2 regions of the Mesorhizobium sp. M7D.F.Ca.US.005.01.1.1 genome follow, and region 2 is predicted to be linked to the other one. Evidence: riboswitches for the same ligand, from Rfam matches in the RefSeq annotation. Region 2 holds a riboswitch; the other holds the start of a gene.

Region 1 (7,221 bases), 1.9 Mb from region 2:
TTTGGTCGTCATTGGCGCATCGCCGTTTTCGGCCTTCGCGCGCGCCCTGCGGTCGTCGAGCCGGGTGCCGCCGCGCTGCGCCAGCATGTCGGAGTAACCGCCGGCATATTCGATCCAGCGGCCGTCACCGTCCGGCGCGATCAGGCTGGTCACGGTGCGGTCGAGGAAATCACGGTCGTGGCTGACCAGGATGACCGTTCCGGCAAACCCGGCGACCAGTTCCTGCAGCAGTTCCAGCGTCTCCATGTCGAGATCGTTGGTCGGCTCATCGAGCACCAGAAGGTTTGCCGGCCGCGCCAGCACGCGCGCCAGCAGGAGGCGTGCCCGCTCGCCGCCGGACAACTCGCGCACCGGGGTGCGCGCCTGCTCCGGCTTGAACAGGAAATCCTTCATGTAGGAGACGACGTGGCGCTGCTCACCATTGATGACGAGGTTTTCGCCGCGACCGTCGGTGAGATACTGCGCCAGCGTCTCTTGCGGGTCGACCGCCTCGCGCTTCTGGTCGAGCGTGGCGATCTCCAGATTGGTGCCGAGCCGTATCGAGCCGGCGTCAGGCTTCATCTCGCCGGTCAGCATCTTCAACAGCGTCGTCTTGCCGGCGCCGTTCGGCCCGACCAGGCCGACGCGGTCGCCGCGCTGGATGCGGGTTGAAAACCCCTTGACCACGGTGAGATCGCCAAAGCTCTTCTCGATGTTCTTGGCCTCGATCACCAGCTTGCCGGATTCGGTAGCGTCGCTCGCCACCATGGTGGCCGACCCTTCGGCGCCGCGATGGCCGCGAAAACGCTGGCGCATGGTCTGCAGTTCGCCGAGCCGGCGCATGTTGCGCTTGCGCCGCGCCGTCACCCCGTAGCGCAGCCAGTGCTCCTCACGCACGATCTGGCGGCCGAGCTTGTGCTGCTCGCGCTCTTCTTCTTCCAGCACGAGGTCGCGCCATTCCTCGAAATGGCCAAAACCCTTGTCCAGCCTGCGGGTCTGGCCGCGATCGAGCCAGACGGTGGCGCGCGACACGCGCTCGAGAAAGCGGCGGTCGTGCGAGATGACGATCAGTGCCGAGGAGGTGCGGATGAGCTCCTCTTCCAGCCATTCGATCACCGACAGATCGAGATGATTGGTCGGCTCATCGAGCAGCAGGATGTCCGGCTCCGGCGCCATGACGCGGGCAAGGGCGGCGCGCCTTGCTTCGCCGCCCGAAAGATCGTTCGGACGCTCTTCGCCCGACAGACCGAGATGCTCCATCAGATAGCTGGCGCGGTAGGGATCGTCGGCGGGGCCAAGTCCGGCCTCGACATAGGCGCGGACACTGGCAAAACCCTCCATGTCGGGCATCTGGGGCAGATAGCGTACGGTCGCCGAAGGCTGGCGGAACACCTCGCCGTCCTGCGGCTCGATCAGGCCGGCGGCGATCTTCAGCAGCGTCGACTTGCCCGACCCGTTGCGGCCGACCAGTGCGATCTTGTCGCCGGCCGAAGCCGTCAAGGCGGCACCATCGAGCAGCGGCGTGCCGCCGAAGGTCAGCTTTATCCCGTCGAGGTTGAGAAGGGGCGGGGCCATGTCAGCTTTCAGGTAAGGGGTAGGGATGAGCGAGCAGCATCGCGCGGCCATGGTCCAGCGCGATTTCGAGGCGGCCCTTGACCTCGTTGGAAATGGTCAGCGACGAACCGAAGGCCACCTTGACGTGATCGAGCGGCCATTTGGCGCCGGTGACGGTCAGGCCGGCAAGCTCGGAAAAGCCGAGCACCGAAAACAGCGTGCCGTCGGCATAGTCGAAGCCAGCGGTTCCGTGCAGCAGGGGGACGCCTTCCTGGGCGCCGCTGGTCAGAAGCACATCCGTCCCGGCCTCGGCCAGCCGCAGGGCAAGCGCCAGATGCAGGAAAGCGTGGTCGGCGCGCTTGCCGCCGAAGGCGCCGGCGAGCACCAGTCTGGTCGCGCCGCGCTCGAGTGCGGCGGCGATGGCCAGCTCACCATCGGTCTGGTCTTTTTCCGTCGGGAAGGTCCGGCGCGGCACGGCAGCGAGATCGTCAGGCAGGTTGGCAGGCACCGAATCGAAATCACCCACCCACAGCTCCGGCACGAGACCCAGCAGCCGCGCATGGCCGATGCCGGCGTCGGCGGCGATGACGCGGGAGCCTTCGACCTGGCGGTCGAGCCGTGGCGTGCGGATGAGATCGCCGCCAAGCAGGATGGTGAATGTGCTCATATCGTGTGGCCCTTACCAGCCCGGCACGGGAAACGGAAGGCGGCAAACTCCCACTTGCGTGGGGGATCGGCCCGGCCTATGTGTCGAAACGCTCTAACGGGGTGCCGGACGCGATCTTCGCGGACCGGCTGAGAGGCAATCTCGCCAACCCGCTGAACCTGATCCGGTTTGTACCGGCGGAGGGATTAGACGTTTCGGACAGTCCGACGCCTCAATTCCTTTCAATTCGAACGAAGGAGGCGCCGATGCGCACGCTTTTATATTCTCTTGTCTCAGCAATGACCGTGGTCCTGTCCGGACCGGCCTTGGCCAAGGACAAGCTCACCGTCTACACCTATGAGAGTTTCACCGCCGACTGGGGTCCGGGTCCCGTGGTGAAGAAGGAATTCGAGGCCGAATGCGGCTGCGATGTCGAATTCGTCTCGGTCGCCGATGGCGTCGCGCTGCTCAACCGCGTCAAGCTCGAAGGCGCGTCGACCAAGGCCGATATCGTGCTTGGCCTCGACACCAATCTTACCGCCGATGCCAAGGCGTCAGGCCTGTTCGCACCGCATGGCGCGGTGACCGACGTCAATGTGCCGGGCGGTTGGAGCGACGACACTTTTGTCCCCTTTGATTACGGCTATTTCGCTGTCGTTTACGACACCGAGAAGCTGAAGACGCCGCCGAAGAGCCTGAAGGACTTGGTCGAAGGCAGTGCCGACGACAAGATCGTCATCCAGGATCCGCGCACCTCGACGCCCGGCCTCGGCCTGCTTCTGTGGGTCAAGTCGGTCTATGGCGACAAGGCGCCGGAGGCCTGGGCCAAGCTCAAGCCGAAGGTGCTGACGGTGACGCCGGGCTGGAGCGAGGCCTATGGCCTGTTCACGAAGGGCGAGGCGCCGATGGTGTTGTCCTACACGACGTCGCCGGCCTACCACATGGTCGCCGAGAACACCGAGCGCTATCAGGCGGCCTCCTTCGAGGAGGGCGAGTATCTGCAGATCGAGGTGGCGGGCATCACCACGACAGGGGCCAAGAATCCGCTGGCGGCAAAGTTCATGGCCTTCATGACCGGACCGAAATTCCAGGATGCCATCCCCGAGACCAACTGGATGTTCCCGGCAGGCAAGACCGACAAGCCGCTCAACCCGGCCTTTGACAAATTGGTCAAGCCAACCAAGACCTTGCTGTTCAGCCCGCAAGAGGTCGCCGCCAACCGCAAGGCCTGGGTGGATGAGTGGCTGGCGGTGATGAGCAAGTAGGCAGCGCGATGACGCCGGCGTATTCCACGGATTCCCGCGTCAGCGCCGGCATTGTCGCGCTCGCCGCAATCGCGCTGCTGATCGGCGGCGCGTTTGCTGGCCTGCTTTTCGAGGGCGCCCATGATTTCTCGGGCGCTTGGGCAGCCTTCGATCCCTATCTGTTGCGCGTCATTCGCTTCACGCTCTGGCAAGCGGCGCTGTCGACGCTGCTTTCCGTCGTGCCGGCGCTGTTCGTGGCGCGCGCTCTGTCGCGGCATCCACGCTTCTTTGGCCGCGCCTTCATCCTGCAGCTCTTCGCCGTACCATTGGCGCTGCCGGCCATCGTCGCGGCCCTCGGCATCCTGGCGCTTTATGGCCGCGCCGGCTATTTCGCCGGCGTGCTCGCCGTGATCGGCGGCGGAAGCTGGCCGGGGATCTATGGCCTGTCCGGCATTCTCGTCGCCCATGTCTTCTTCAATCTGCCGTTGGCGACGCGGCTGTTCCTCGAGGCGCTGCAAACGATTCCAGCCGACCAATGGCGGCTGGCGAGCCAGCTTGGCATGTCGGCGCGGCCGGCGTTCCGGCTGATCGAATGGCCGACGCTGCGTGCCGCCATGCCAGGAGTCGCCGGGCTGGTGTTCATGCTCTGCATCACATCCTTCACGATCGTGCTGATACTGGGCGGCGGGCCGGCCGCGACGACGCTGGAGGTCGGCATCTACCAGGCGCTTCGTTTCGATTTCGATCCCGCGCGCGCGGTGACGCTGACGCTGCTGCAGATCGCCTTAACCTTTATCGTGGTGCTGGCACTGACGCGGCTAGGCGCCAATGTGGTCGGCGATACTAACCTGCCGGTCGCGCAACGCCGCTATCTCTCAGTCAACGGGGCCGAGACCTGGCTGAACGCAATGCTCATCGTCTTGGCGTTGCTGTTCGTCGTCGGGCCGATGGCGGCGACGGTGACGGCCGGGTTGGGCGCCGATCTCGGCCGGCTGGCCGGTGAGGCCACCGTCCGGCAGGCGACGCTGACCAGCATGGTGCTGGCCTTCCTGTCGGCGCTGCTTTCGGTGACGCTGTCGCTGGCACTGACCATGGCGCGGCGGGCCCTAGCGCTGAACCGCCGGGCTGGCCGCAAGACAATGCTCGAGCATGCCACCGATACTGGGGCCGGCTTTGTCCTGGTCGTGCCGCCGATCGTCGTTGGCGCCGGCTGGTTCCTGTTGCTGCGCCATGTCGGCGATGTCTTCGCCATTGCCCCGATCATGGTCGTCACCGTCAATGCGGTGATGGCGATGCCGTTCGCCCTGCGCGCCATCCGTCCCGCCTATGATGCGGCGAGCGAGCGTCACGAACGGCTCTGTGCACAGCTCGGCATTGCTGGCTGGAACCGGCTGATGCTGGTCGACTGGCCGTCGCTGCGGCGGCCGCTCGCCACGGCCTTCGCCTTCGCCATGGCGCTGTCGCTCGGCGATCTCGGCGTCATTGCCTTGTTCGGCAGTGATTCCGTGCAGACATTGCCCTACCTTCTCCTGGCGCGGATGGGCAGCTACCGCACCGAGGACGCCGCCGGCCTGGCATTGCTGCTCGGCCTCGTCTGCCTCGCGTTGATCGTGGCGGCGCACTGGCTGGGAAAGGAGAAGGTCCGGGATGCCTGAGGGGGTGGCCAGCGGGCTTGAAAAGGGCGCACCGGTGCGGCTGGACAAGGTGTCGTTCAGTTATGGTAGTCATGGCAGCTATGGCGAAGCGCCGCTTGTCTTCGACGTCGATTTCGCCACGGCAAGGATCAACGCCATCATGGGGCCGAGCGGTTCGGGCAAGTCGACGCTGCTCAATCTGGTCGCCGGCTTCGAGACCCCGCAGTCGGGCCGCGTGCTGATCGGTGGGGTCGATGTCAGCGCCGAACCGGCCTCGGTGCGGTCCGTGTCGATGGTGTTCCAGGAGAACAATCTCTTCGCGCATCTTTCCGTCGAGCAGAATGTCGGGCTCGGCCGATCGCCATCCTTGCGGCTGACCGAGGCAGACCGCGCCGCGATCGCCGAGGCGCTTGCTCGCACCGGTCTTGCCGGCAAGGAACGACGCCTGCCGCGCGAGCTCTCCGGGGGGGAACGCCAGCGCGTTGCACTGGCCCGGGTGCTGGTGCGCGACCGGCCGGTGCTGCTGCTCGACGAACCCTTCGCCTCGCTCGGACCCGCTTTGCGCGACGACATGCTCGATCTGGTCGCCGCCGTTCATGCCGAGCGGGGCATGACGGTGCTGTTCGTCACCCATCAGCCCGAAGACGCCCGCCGTATCGGCGAGCACATGGTGTTTCTGGACAATGGGTTGGTTGCCGCAACCGGCAAGGCGGATGATTTCTTTGCCGGGGCTGGCCCGGAAGCGTTCCGGCGCTATATCGGCGCAGGTGCCGGGGGTGCCGTATCACGAGATGTTGCCCGGAAGCGGACATAATTTACGGTCAAACCGGTTCCGGGCGATGTGGCGCTTGCTTGCCATGACTGGAGGAGTGTGGCTAGGTCCGCCCTACTGGTCCGGCACAGGACGTGATTTGCCTGCAGTATCCGCCGCCCGCCCCTGGGGGACGTGCAACGGATACTGCAGCAGTTTGAGATATGGCGCATGACACATTCCGAAGATCGCCCCCGATTTTCGTGATCATGCGCCGGGACCCGAAAGGAAGCCGTTCTGGCGATCGGCGCTAATACACTAGGAATGAAACCGCTGGCGCGCTTTCTTGCGCTGGCCGGCTTTGCCGTGGCGCTGGCGAGTTGCCAGATGTTCACGCCGCCGGCGGTTCAGGAATCCGGCTTCCAGCCATCCGACAAGCCGATCACCGTCGACAATGTCGGCGCCAACAACAAGCTCGCCGAATTGGCCAAGGCGCAGCATCCGCGCATCCTGGCGACCTATGGCGGCGAATATTCCGATCCCAAGCTGGAGCGCATGGTTGCCAAGGTGGTCGGCAATCTGACCGTGGTCTCGGCCAATCCGACGCAGACCTATCGCATCACCATCCTGAATTCGCCCAACGTCAACGCCTTCGCGCTGCCGGGCGGCTATCTCTACATCACGCGCGGCCTGTTGGCGCTGGCCAATGATTCGGCAGAGCTTGCCGCGGTCATCGCGCATGAGATGGGCCACGTCACCGCCAATCACGGCCTGCAGCGCCAGCAGCTCGAGGCCGAAGAAGGCCTGGCGACCAAGGTGGTTTCCGATGTGCTCGGCGACAGCCCGACCGCCAAAGCAGCGCTGATCCGCGGCAAGCTGAGGCTGGCACAATTCTCGCGCAACCAGGAGCTGGAAGCCGACGCCATCGGCATCAAGTCGATCGGTGAAGCCGGCTACGATCCTTTCGCCGCCGGCCGCTTTCTGCAGTCGATGTCGGCCTACACCGATTTCCGTTCGATCAGCGGCGCCACCGATGCCAGCCTCGACTTCCTGGCCACGCACCCCAACACGCCGCAGCGCATCGATCTGGCGCAGCGCCATGCCCGCCAGTTTGGCGCGCCAGGCTTCGGCACGCGCGACCGCGATTCCTTTCTCGCCGGCATAGACGGCCTGCTCTATGGCGACACACCCGAGGAAGGCTATGTGCGCGGCGAAACCTTCCTGCATCCGGGTCTTGGCGTGTCCTTCTCGGTGCCGCAGGGCTTCATCATCGACAATTCGGCGGCGGCAGTGACGGCAACCGGTCCCGGTGACATGGCGATCCGCTTCGACGGCGTCTCGATCGACAAGAACCGCGCGCTCACCGACTATATCCGCAGTGGTTGGGTGGCCGGTCTCGACGACAGCACCGTC
Region 2 (7,221 bases):
GACTGGCGCCAGTCGTCGATCTGGTCGGATCTGACCCGTTATCCGGAAGCTGTTCTGGCCCTTTTATGCCTGACGCAGATCCTGTGCTGGACCGTGGCGCCGGCGCTTGTCGACGCCGCACCGCCCGGCGATGTCGTCGAGGGCTTCATGTGGGGCCGCGAATGGGTGCTGTTGACCTACAAGCATCCGCAGCTTCCCGGCTGGCTGCTCGAGACCAGCCATCTTCTGAGCGGATCGTTCCGCTGGCCGCAATATCTGCTCGCCCAACTCGTCGTCTCAGCGACCTTCATCTTCGTCTACCTGCTGGCCCGTGACATGCTCGGGAGAACCCGCGCGCTGGCCGCCGTGCTTTTGATGCCGTCGTTGTATTTCTTCGGCTGGCCCACTCCGCAGTTCAATCATGACTACGCGCAGATGCCCTTCTGGGCCGCCATCTGCTGGCTGCTGTGGCGTGCAAGCCGTGGCGGCGGGCCGGGCTGGTGGCTGGCGCTCGGCTTGGTGTCCGGCGTCGGCCTCTATGCCAAATTTTCCACCGGGCTGCTGTTGCTCTTCGGCGCGATCTGGCTGTTGTCGGACACACGGGCACGCAGTCGGCTGGCCACGCCCTGGCCATGGCTTGGGCTGGCGGTTTTCATCGCTGTCGCAGCGCCGCTGGCCGTCGAGCTCTACCGCATGGATTTCCTGCCGCTGACCTATGCCGCTTGGCGCGATCAGTGGGTGCTGGCCCATCGCTCCCGCTTTTATTATATCAGCGTCCAGATAGCCGGGCTCTGCGGCTTTCTTCTGGTGCTGGCGATATCAGGGCTGCTGCAGCGTTCGCCCGCGCCGCAAAAGCCCGTCGGGCGCGGCACGCTGGTCTATCTCTTGTGGATGGGGGTTGGCCCGGCGATCCTCGTCATGGTGGCATCCCTGTTCACCGGCGCCGGCGAGGCCTGGGGCGCGCCGATGTACAATCTTGCTGGCGTTGTGGCGCTCGCCTTGCTGGGGCATCGCCTCGGCGCCGTCGAGATGCGACGGCTGGCGATCTGCGCGTTTGTCTGCATTATCGGCATGTCTGGTGCATATGCGGGTATCCGCTGGACGAGCTGCAATTTGCGCGGCCGGATGGATGCCGTGTGCTGGCCGGCCCAGCAGATCTCGGATGAGGCCGAGGCCGTCTGGCACACGGCGGTGCCCGGTCGGCTCGACATCGTCGGCGGCGATACCCGTATCGCGTTGCTGGCGGGCCTGAATGCCTATGACAAGCCGTCGATCTTCACCGAGCTCGATATGCGGCTCGCCCCCTGGATCACCAGCCAGCGGCTGCGCGACCACGGCATACTCCTGGTCTGGCCTGGGCGCGGCGTGCCACCTCGGCTGCAGCCGTGGCTGGACAACATCCCGGTCAAGACCGTTCTTTTCAGCTGGTCGCTCAAGGCGCCGCCGGTGGCGATCAGTTTTGCCGCCGTTCCGCCCGGCGTGAGGCAGTTGCCGGGTGTGATCGACAGCCTCGCCCGGCCGAGCAACTGAAGCAGATCAGCCGGTCCGCTGGACGAAGCAGGTGAGAATACCCATTTATGGGGAGATCAACTTGCTTTTGAGGAGACGTGATATGGCGACTTCGACCGAACGCGCAGTCCTTGCGGGCGGCTGCTTCTGGGGTATGCAGGATTTGATACGGCGCTATCCCGGCGTCATCTCCACCCGTGTCGGCTACAGCGGCGGCGACGTGGCCAACGCCACCTATCGCAACCATGGCAGCCATGCCGAAGCCATCGAGATCAATTTCGATCCGGCCATCATAAGCTATCGCACGCTGCTGGAGCGCTTTTTCCAGATCCACGATCCGACGACCCGCAACCGGCAGGGCAACGACGTCGGGATGAGCTATCGCTCCGCGATCTACTACACCAGCGACCAACAGAGGCGCGTCGCCGAGGACACCATCGCCGACGTCGATGCCTCGGGTCTGTGGCCGGGCAAGGTCGTCACCGAAGTCGCGCCGGCCGGTCCCTTCTGGGAAGCCGAGCCTGAGCATCAGGACTATCTGGAGAAATACCCCAACGGCTACACCTGCCACTTCGTCAGGCCAGGCTGGAAGCTGCCGGTTCGTGAGAAGGCTGTTTCGTAGGGTTCGGAGCCGCCATGCATTGCCGCTCGACGAGGTCGTCGAGCGGCGCATCGTACATCCCAAACACCTTCAGTCAGCGCGCCTTGTCGCGTCCCCCAAGTTCAAGCGTTATAAGAAAATTGCGAAACCTTATAACTGCCCAAACTGAACATTTCTACTAGCCGCCCTGTTAGGCTTTCCCCCATAAGGTCCACCGGCGCCACTTTCATACGCCACGGGCAATCGATTGCGACTGGGGACGGGGTGCGGGGTTTCATGCCTGCTGCGTCGGGTAGAGCGTCAGGATGTTGACGTTGACCCTTGGTGGCTGTGAAACCGCGTAGAGCATCGCAGCGGCGATATCCTCGCTCTCCAGCTGTTCCATGTCGCCCAGTCTTTGCTCTACCGCCAGGCGCACGTCATCGCGCATGTTGGCCGTGAACTCGGTTTTGACCGCGCCTGGCTCGATCACGGTGACGCGGATGCCGTTCTTGCCGATTTCGCGGCGCAGCGATTCCGCCATGGCGCTGGCCGCATGCTTGGTGCCAGAATAGACGACCGAAGGATGGATGTAGCGGCCGGTGCCCGACGAGACGATGACGATGTGGCCTGAACCCTGTCGTTTCATCGCCGGCAGCGCTGCGTTGATCGCATAGAGCAGACCCAGAATGTTGATATCGACCATCGCCCGATATTCGCCGGTCGTGGTGTTCTGGAAGGGGGCGGCGACGCCCACGCCGGCGACATTGAACAGCATGTCCAGTCGGCCATAGCTTTCCAGCACGCGACTGACCATCGCGGTTGCCTGCTCCTCGTCGGCGATGTCGGCCCCGATCGCGAGCGCCTCGCCGCCGACGTCGCGGATGCGCTTGGCCAGATCGTCAAGCCGCTGCCGGCGCCGCGCCGCAATGGCAACGACCGCGCCTTGCGCTGCAAGCGCAAGTGCTGTTGCCATCCCGATGCCGGAGGAGGCGCCGGTCACCAAGGCGATTTTTCCGTTGAGTTTCCACATGTTCGTCGCTCCTGCTCAGAGGGAGATTCAGATGAGCTCGATGCCGATGATCGGCGACGTTCGAGACATGTCCTCAAGCTAGGCAGCAGACCCCCTACGAAAAATGCGATAGAATTCCATCATACTCATTGGAGAATATGGCATAATGCGCGGACGTGACTATGCGGAGCTGAAGGCCTTTGCCACTGTCGTCGCGCATGGCAATTTTGCTCGTGCCGCGGACGATCTCCGGATTTCGGCATCGACGCTCAGCCAGACGATCCGCCAGCTCGAAGCGCGGCTTGGCTTGCGCCTGCTCAACCGCACGACCCGCAGTCTCTCGCTGACCGAAGCCGGCGCGCGCCTGCACGCGCGCTTCGCGCCGGCCATGGCCGAGATGGAGGCGGCGGTCGGCGATGCCGCCGCCTTGCGTGACACGCCGGCCGGCATCTTGCGCGTCCATATGCCCAGCGTCGCTGCCGCCACCTATCTGGAGCCGGTGCTCGGTCGTTTTTACGAAACATGGCCGGACATCGTGCTCGATGTTACGATCGACGATGCCGCCATCGATAGTGTCGAGGCCGGCTATGATGTCAGCGCCAGGCTTGGCGAATTTCTCGAAGCCGATATGGTTGCGGTGCCGCTTGGCGGCGCGCAGCGCCAACTCGCCGTGGCCTCGCCGGACTACATCGCCCGTCACGGATCACCGTCAGCACCCGCGGATCTGCTCCAGCACCGCTGCATCAACTGGCGCCGGCCGGGCAGCGCCGGCCTTTACACATGGGAATTCGCCAGGGGTGGCCAATGGTTCTCGGTAGCGGTCGATGGTCCGCTGGTCGTCTCCAGCCGCGACATGGCCGTTGCCGCCGCGGTGCAGGGCGTCGGCATCGCCTTCTGGGCGGAAGAGCTGGTGCGTCCGCTGATCGACGCTGGCAATCTGGTCCCGCTGCTGGATGAGTGGTGCGCGACTTTTCCCGGCTGGTTCCTCTGCTACCAGAAGCAGCGTCATACGCCGCCGGCCGTGCGCGCCTTCGTCGATTTCCTGCGGCATGCGCATGCCGGCCAAACACGGTCAGGTGGTTGACGGCGTGCACGAAGGTGATTGCATCGCGACTGTGGAGAGAACCGCTCGCGGCAGCGAGGGTGCCCGATAATCCCGCTCAGGCAGCACCATGTCTGGCGCAATGCTTTTGGCGCAGTGCGCTGAAAAAACGGCTTTCACTTCAGCTAGAATGGTGCTTTAACCCGCGCATCCACAGGGGTGCTCCGTACGGTCGGGGCTGAGACGGGGGCGGCAAGCCCACAGACCCTAGAAGCTGATCTGGGTAATACCAGCGGAGCGAGGCGGGCGATGTTTTCAGGCGCACAGATTTCCCTATATCCCATGGCCGACGATTTCGTCGGCGTCATCCTTGGCGCGCTTGGCGCGCTCGATCCCTGGCGTGACAAGCTCAGGATCGAGACCGACGACATCTCGACCTTGCTGGTCGGGCCGCCCGAAGTGCTGTTTCCAGCCATGCGCGACCTCTTCGTGGCGGCGGCGCGCAGCGGCAAACATTGCGTGTTGTCGGCCACCATCTCGCGCGGCTGCCCTGGCGAGCCGGATGATCCGATCTGCCGCTCCGATGCACTTGGCGGGCCTGTCGGGCCACTCGGTCCGCGCAAGGATGCGGCCATCGCGGCGGTGCACAATGCAGCTGCCACCGGCCAGCCGGCGGCAGCGCAGTTCTCGCTCTATGTGATGGGCACCGACGACCACATGGACGAGATCTACGGCTGCATCGACTTTCTCAAGCAGTCCGGCGTCTATGAACGTTCCAAGCATTTCTGCACGAAATTGCGCGGTGATGCCGGCGCGATCTTTTCGGCGCTGGACGAGGCTTTCTGCCGCTTCGGACTAGGCGCCGGCCACGTAACCCTCGACGTCACGGTCTCGGCCAACAGCCCGTCGGCTGTCTGAAGCTGCCGCCGCCTCCGCGCGGCCGTCAAAGGTTATCTCCAGTGGCCTCATCATCCGTCGCTTCGCGCCCGATCGCGAGCCTTCTTATGAAGGCGGGACCGGCCATTATCTCGGTCGGGCTGCTCCTGCTGGCATGGGAGCTTTATGCCAGCTATTCCGGCATCAAGCCGACGATACTACCGGCGCCGTCGCGTGTCTTCGAGCAAGCGATGCTCAATCGCGAGGCGCTGGTCGACAACGCCATTCCGACCATCCGCGCCACGCTGCTTGGCTTTGCCTGCTCGCTCAGCGCCGCCTTTGCGCTGTCGATGCTGGTCGACTTCTTCCAGCCGCTGCGGCGTGCGCTGTTTCCCGTCTTCATTGTCAGCCAGACCTTGCCGCTGGTGGCGATTGCGCCGCTGGTGGTGCTGTGGTTCGGCTTCGGACTGGCGCCCAAGATCATGCTGGTGGCGCTGGTCACCTTCTTTCCGATGCTGGTGGCATTGGTCGAGGGCTATGAGGCGACCGAGGCCGAGGTCGGGCAAATGCTGCGCGCGATGGGGGCAGGGCGCTGGCGCATCTTCGTGCTGGCGCGGCTGCCTTCGGCGCTGCCTTATTTCTTCGCTGGCCTGAGGATCTCCATCACCTATGCGGTGGTCGGCGCCATCTTCGCCGAATATGCCGGCGCCGCGAAGGGGTTGGGCATCTACATGCTCAACGCCAAGAACAATTTTCGCCCCGACCTGGTGCTGGCCGCCGTCGGTGCCAGCGCCGCGCTGACACTTGTCCTGTTCGGGTTGACTGTGCTGCTGCAGCGCCTGGCCATGCCCTGGGAGCGCGCCGGCAAGGAAACCGCAGGGAAGAGGCCGTGGTGATGAGCCGGCTCGAGCTGCGGCATGTGCGCAAAGCGTTCGGCGGGCTCGACGTGCTGGCCGATATTTCGCTGAGTGTCGACGCTGGTGAATTCGTCTCGATCCTCGGGCCCTCGGGCGCCGGCAAGTCGACGCTGTTCCAGCTTCTGACCGGCGCCGAGCATGGCGAGGGCGAGATGTTCTTCGACGGCGCGCCGCTCGATGACCACGGCAGGCACTTCGCCTTCATGCCGCAACGCGACGCGCTGATGCCTTGGCGACGCATCCTCGACAACGCGACGCTCGGGCTCGAAGTGCAGGGCATCAGGCGCAAGGCGGCGCGGGCGCGCGTCGCGCCGCTGTTTGCCGAGTTCGGGCTTGCCGGCTTCGAGCGGCATTTTCCCGCGCAGCTCTCGGGCGGCATGCGCCAGCGCGCGGCGCTTTTGCGCACGGTGGTGCAGGAGCGTGACATGCTGCTGCTCGACGAGCCGTTCGGTGCGCTCGATGCACTGACCCGCACCGCCATGCAGCGCTGGCTCGAACAGATGTGGCGGCACCACCGCTGGACGGCGCTGCTGATCACTCACGACGTACGCGAAGCCGTGTTTCTGTCCGATCGCATCTATGTGCTGTCGGCGCGCCCGGCCCGTATCGTGCGTGAAATCAAGGTGCCGCTGCCGCGCCCGCGCAGCCTTGGCGGCGATGCCGCGAAGGCAAGTGCGCTCGAGGCCGAAATCCTCGACATCATCCTCAACCCCAACCCATCCAAAGGACACGACCATGACTGACTTGACGCGCCGGCAGGCCTTGTTGCTGACCCTTGCCACCGGCCTTCCGCTCGTTGCCGGATCGGGGCGAGCCCAAGCACAATCGGCTGCACAAAAGGTCACCGTCGCCCTCGACTGGACGGTCAACACCAACCACATCGGACTGTTCGTCGCCCGCGACAAGGGCTTTTATCGCGAGGCCGGACTCGAGGTCGAGATCTTGCCCTACAGCGATACCGGTGCGGGCACGCTGGTCGCAAACCGCGTCGCCGATTTCGGTATCAACGGCACCATCAGCCTGTTCACCCAGAAGACCGCCGGGGCGGACCTGAAGGGCGTCTATGCGGTGGTGCAATCCGAAACCGGTCGCGTGGTGTTCAATGAGGCACGCAGCGAAATCAAAAGCCCGAGGAACCTCGACGGCCTGACCTATGGCGGCTTCGGCAGTGCCTGGGAAAACGCATTGATATCGACCATCATCCGCCATGATGGCGGCAAGGGCAATTTCGAGACGGTGACGCTCGGCACCTCGGCCTATGAGGCGCTGGCCAATGGTTCGGTCGATTTCACGCTTGAAGTTTCGA

Evidence for each region. A riboswitch is a leader RNA that binds a small molecule or an ion and turns the genes downstream of it on or off. The one in region 2 is predicted to bind thiamine pyrophosphate.
Region 1: linked by a shared signal. The riboswitch ahead of thiB (thiamine ABC transporter substrate binding subunit) and the one ahead of EJ076_RS25360 (YkoF family thiamine/hydroxymethylpyrimidine-binding protein) in region 2 are both predicted to bind thiamine pyrophosphate.

Annotation. Positions count from the first base shown of each region.
Region 1 covers NZ_CP034453.1:7,106,860-7,114,080, reverse strand. Annotated here, with positions in the region: gene EJ076_RS34645 (ABC-F family ATP-binding cassette domain-containing protein) at 1-1,554, opposite strand, end outside; gene EJ076_RS34640 (thiamine diphosphokinase) at 1,556-2,200, opposite strand; TPP riboswitch at 2,288-2,402, shown strand; gene thiB (thiamine ABC transporter substrate binding subunit) at 2,446-3,444, shown strand; gene thiP (thiamine/thiamine pyrophosphate ABC transporter permease) at 3,453-5,078, shown strand; gene EJ076_RS34625 (ATP-binding cassette domain-containing protein) at 5,071-5,871, shown strand; gene EJ076_RS34620 (M48 family metalloprotease) at 6,133-7,221, shown strand, end outside.
Region 2 covers NZ_CP034453.1:5,238,799-5,246,019, reverse strand. Annotated here, with positions in the region: gene EJ076_RS25380 (glycosyltransferase family 39 protein) at 1-1,509, shown strand, start outside; gene msrA (peptide-methionine (S)-S-oxide reductase MsrA) at 1,592-2,110, shown strand; gene EJ076_RS25370 (SDR family NAD(P)-dependent oxidoreductase) at 2,364-3,101, opposite strand; gene EJ076_RS25365 (LysR family transcriptional regulator) at 3,247-4,164, shown strand; TPP riboswitch at 4,328-4,441, shown strand; gene EJ076_RS25360 (YkoF family thiamine/hydroxymethylpyrimidine-binding protein) at 4,432-5,040, shown strand; gene EJ076_RS25355 (ABC transporter permease) at 5,127-5,894, shown strand; gene EJ076_RS25350 (ABC transporter ATP-binding protein) at 5,894-6,658, shown strand; gene EJ076_RS25345 (ABC transporter substrate-binding protein) at 6,651-7,221, shown strand, end outside.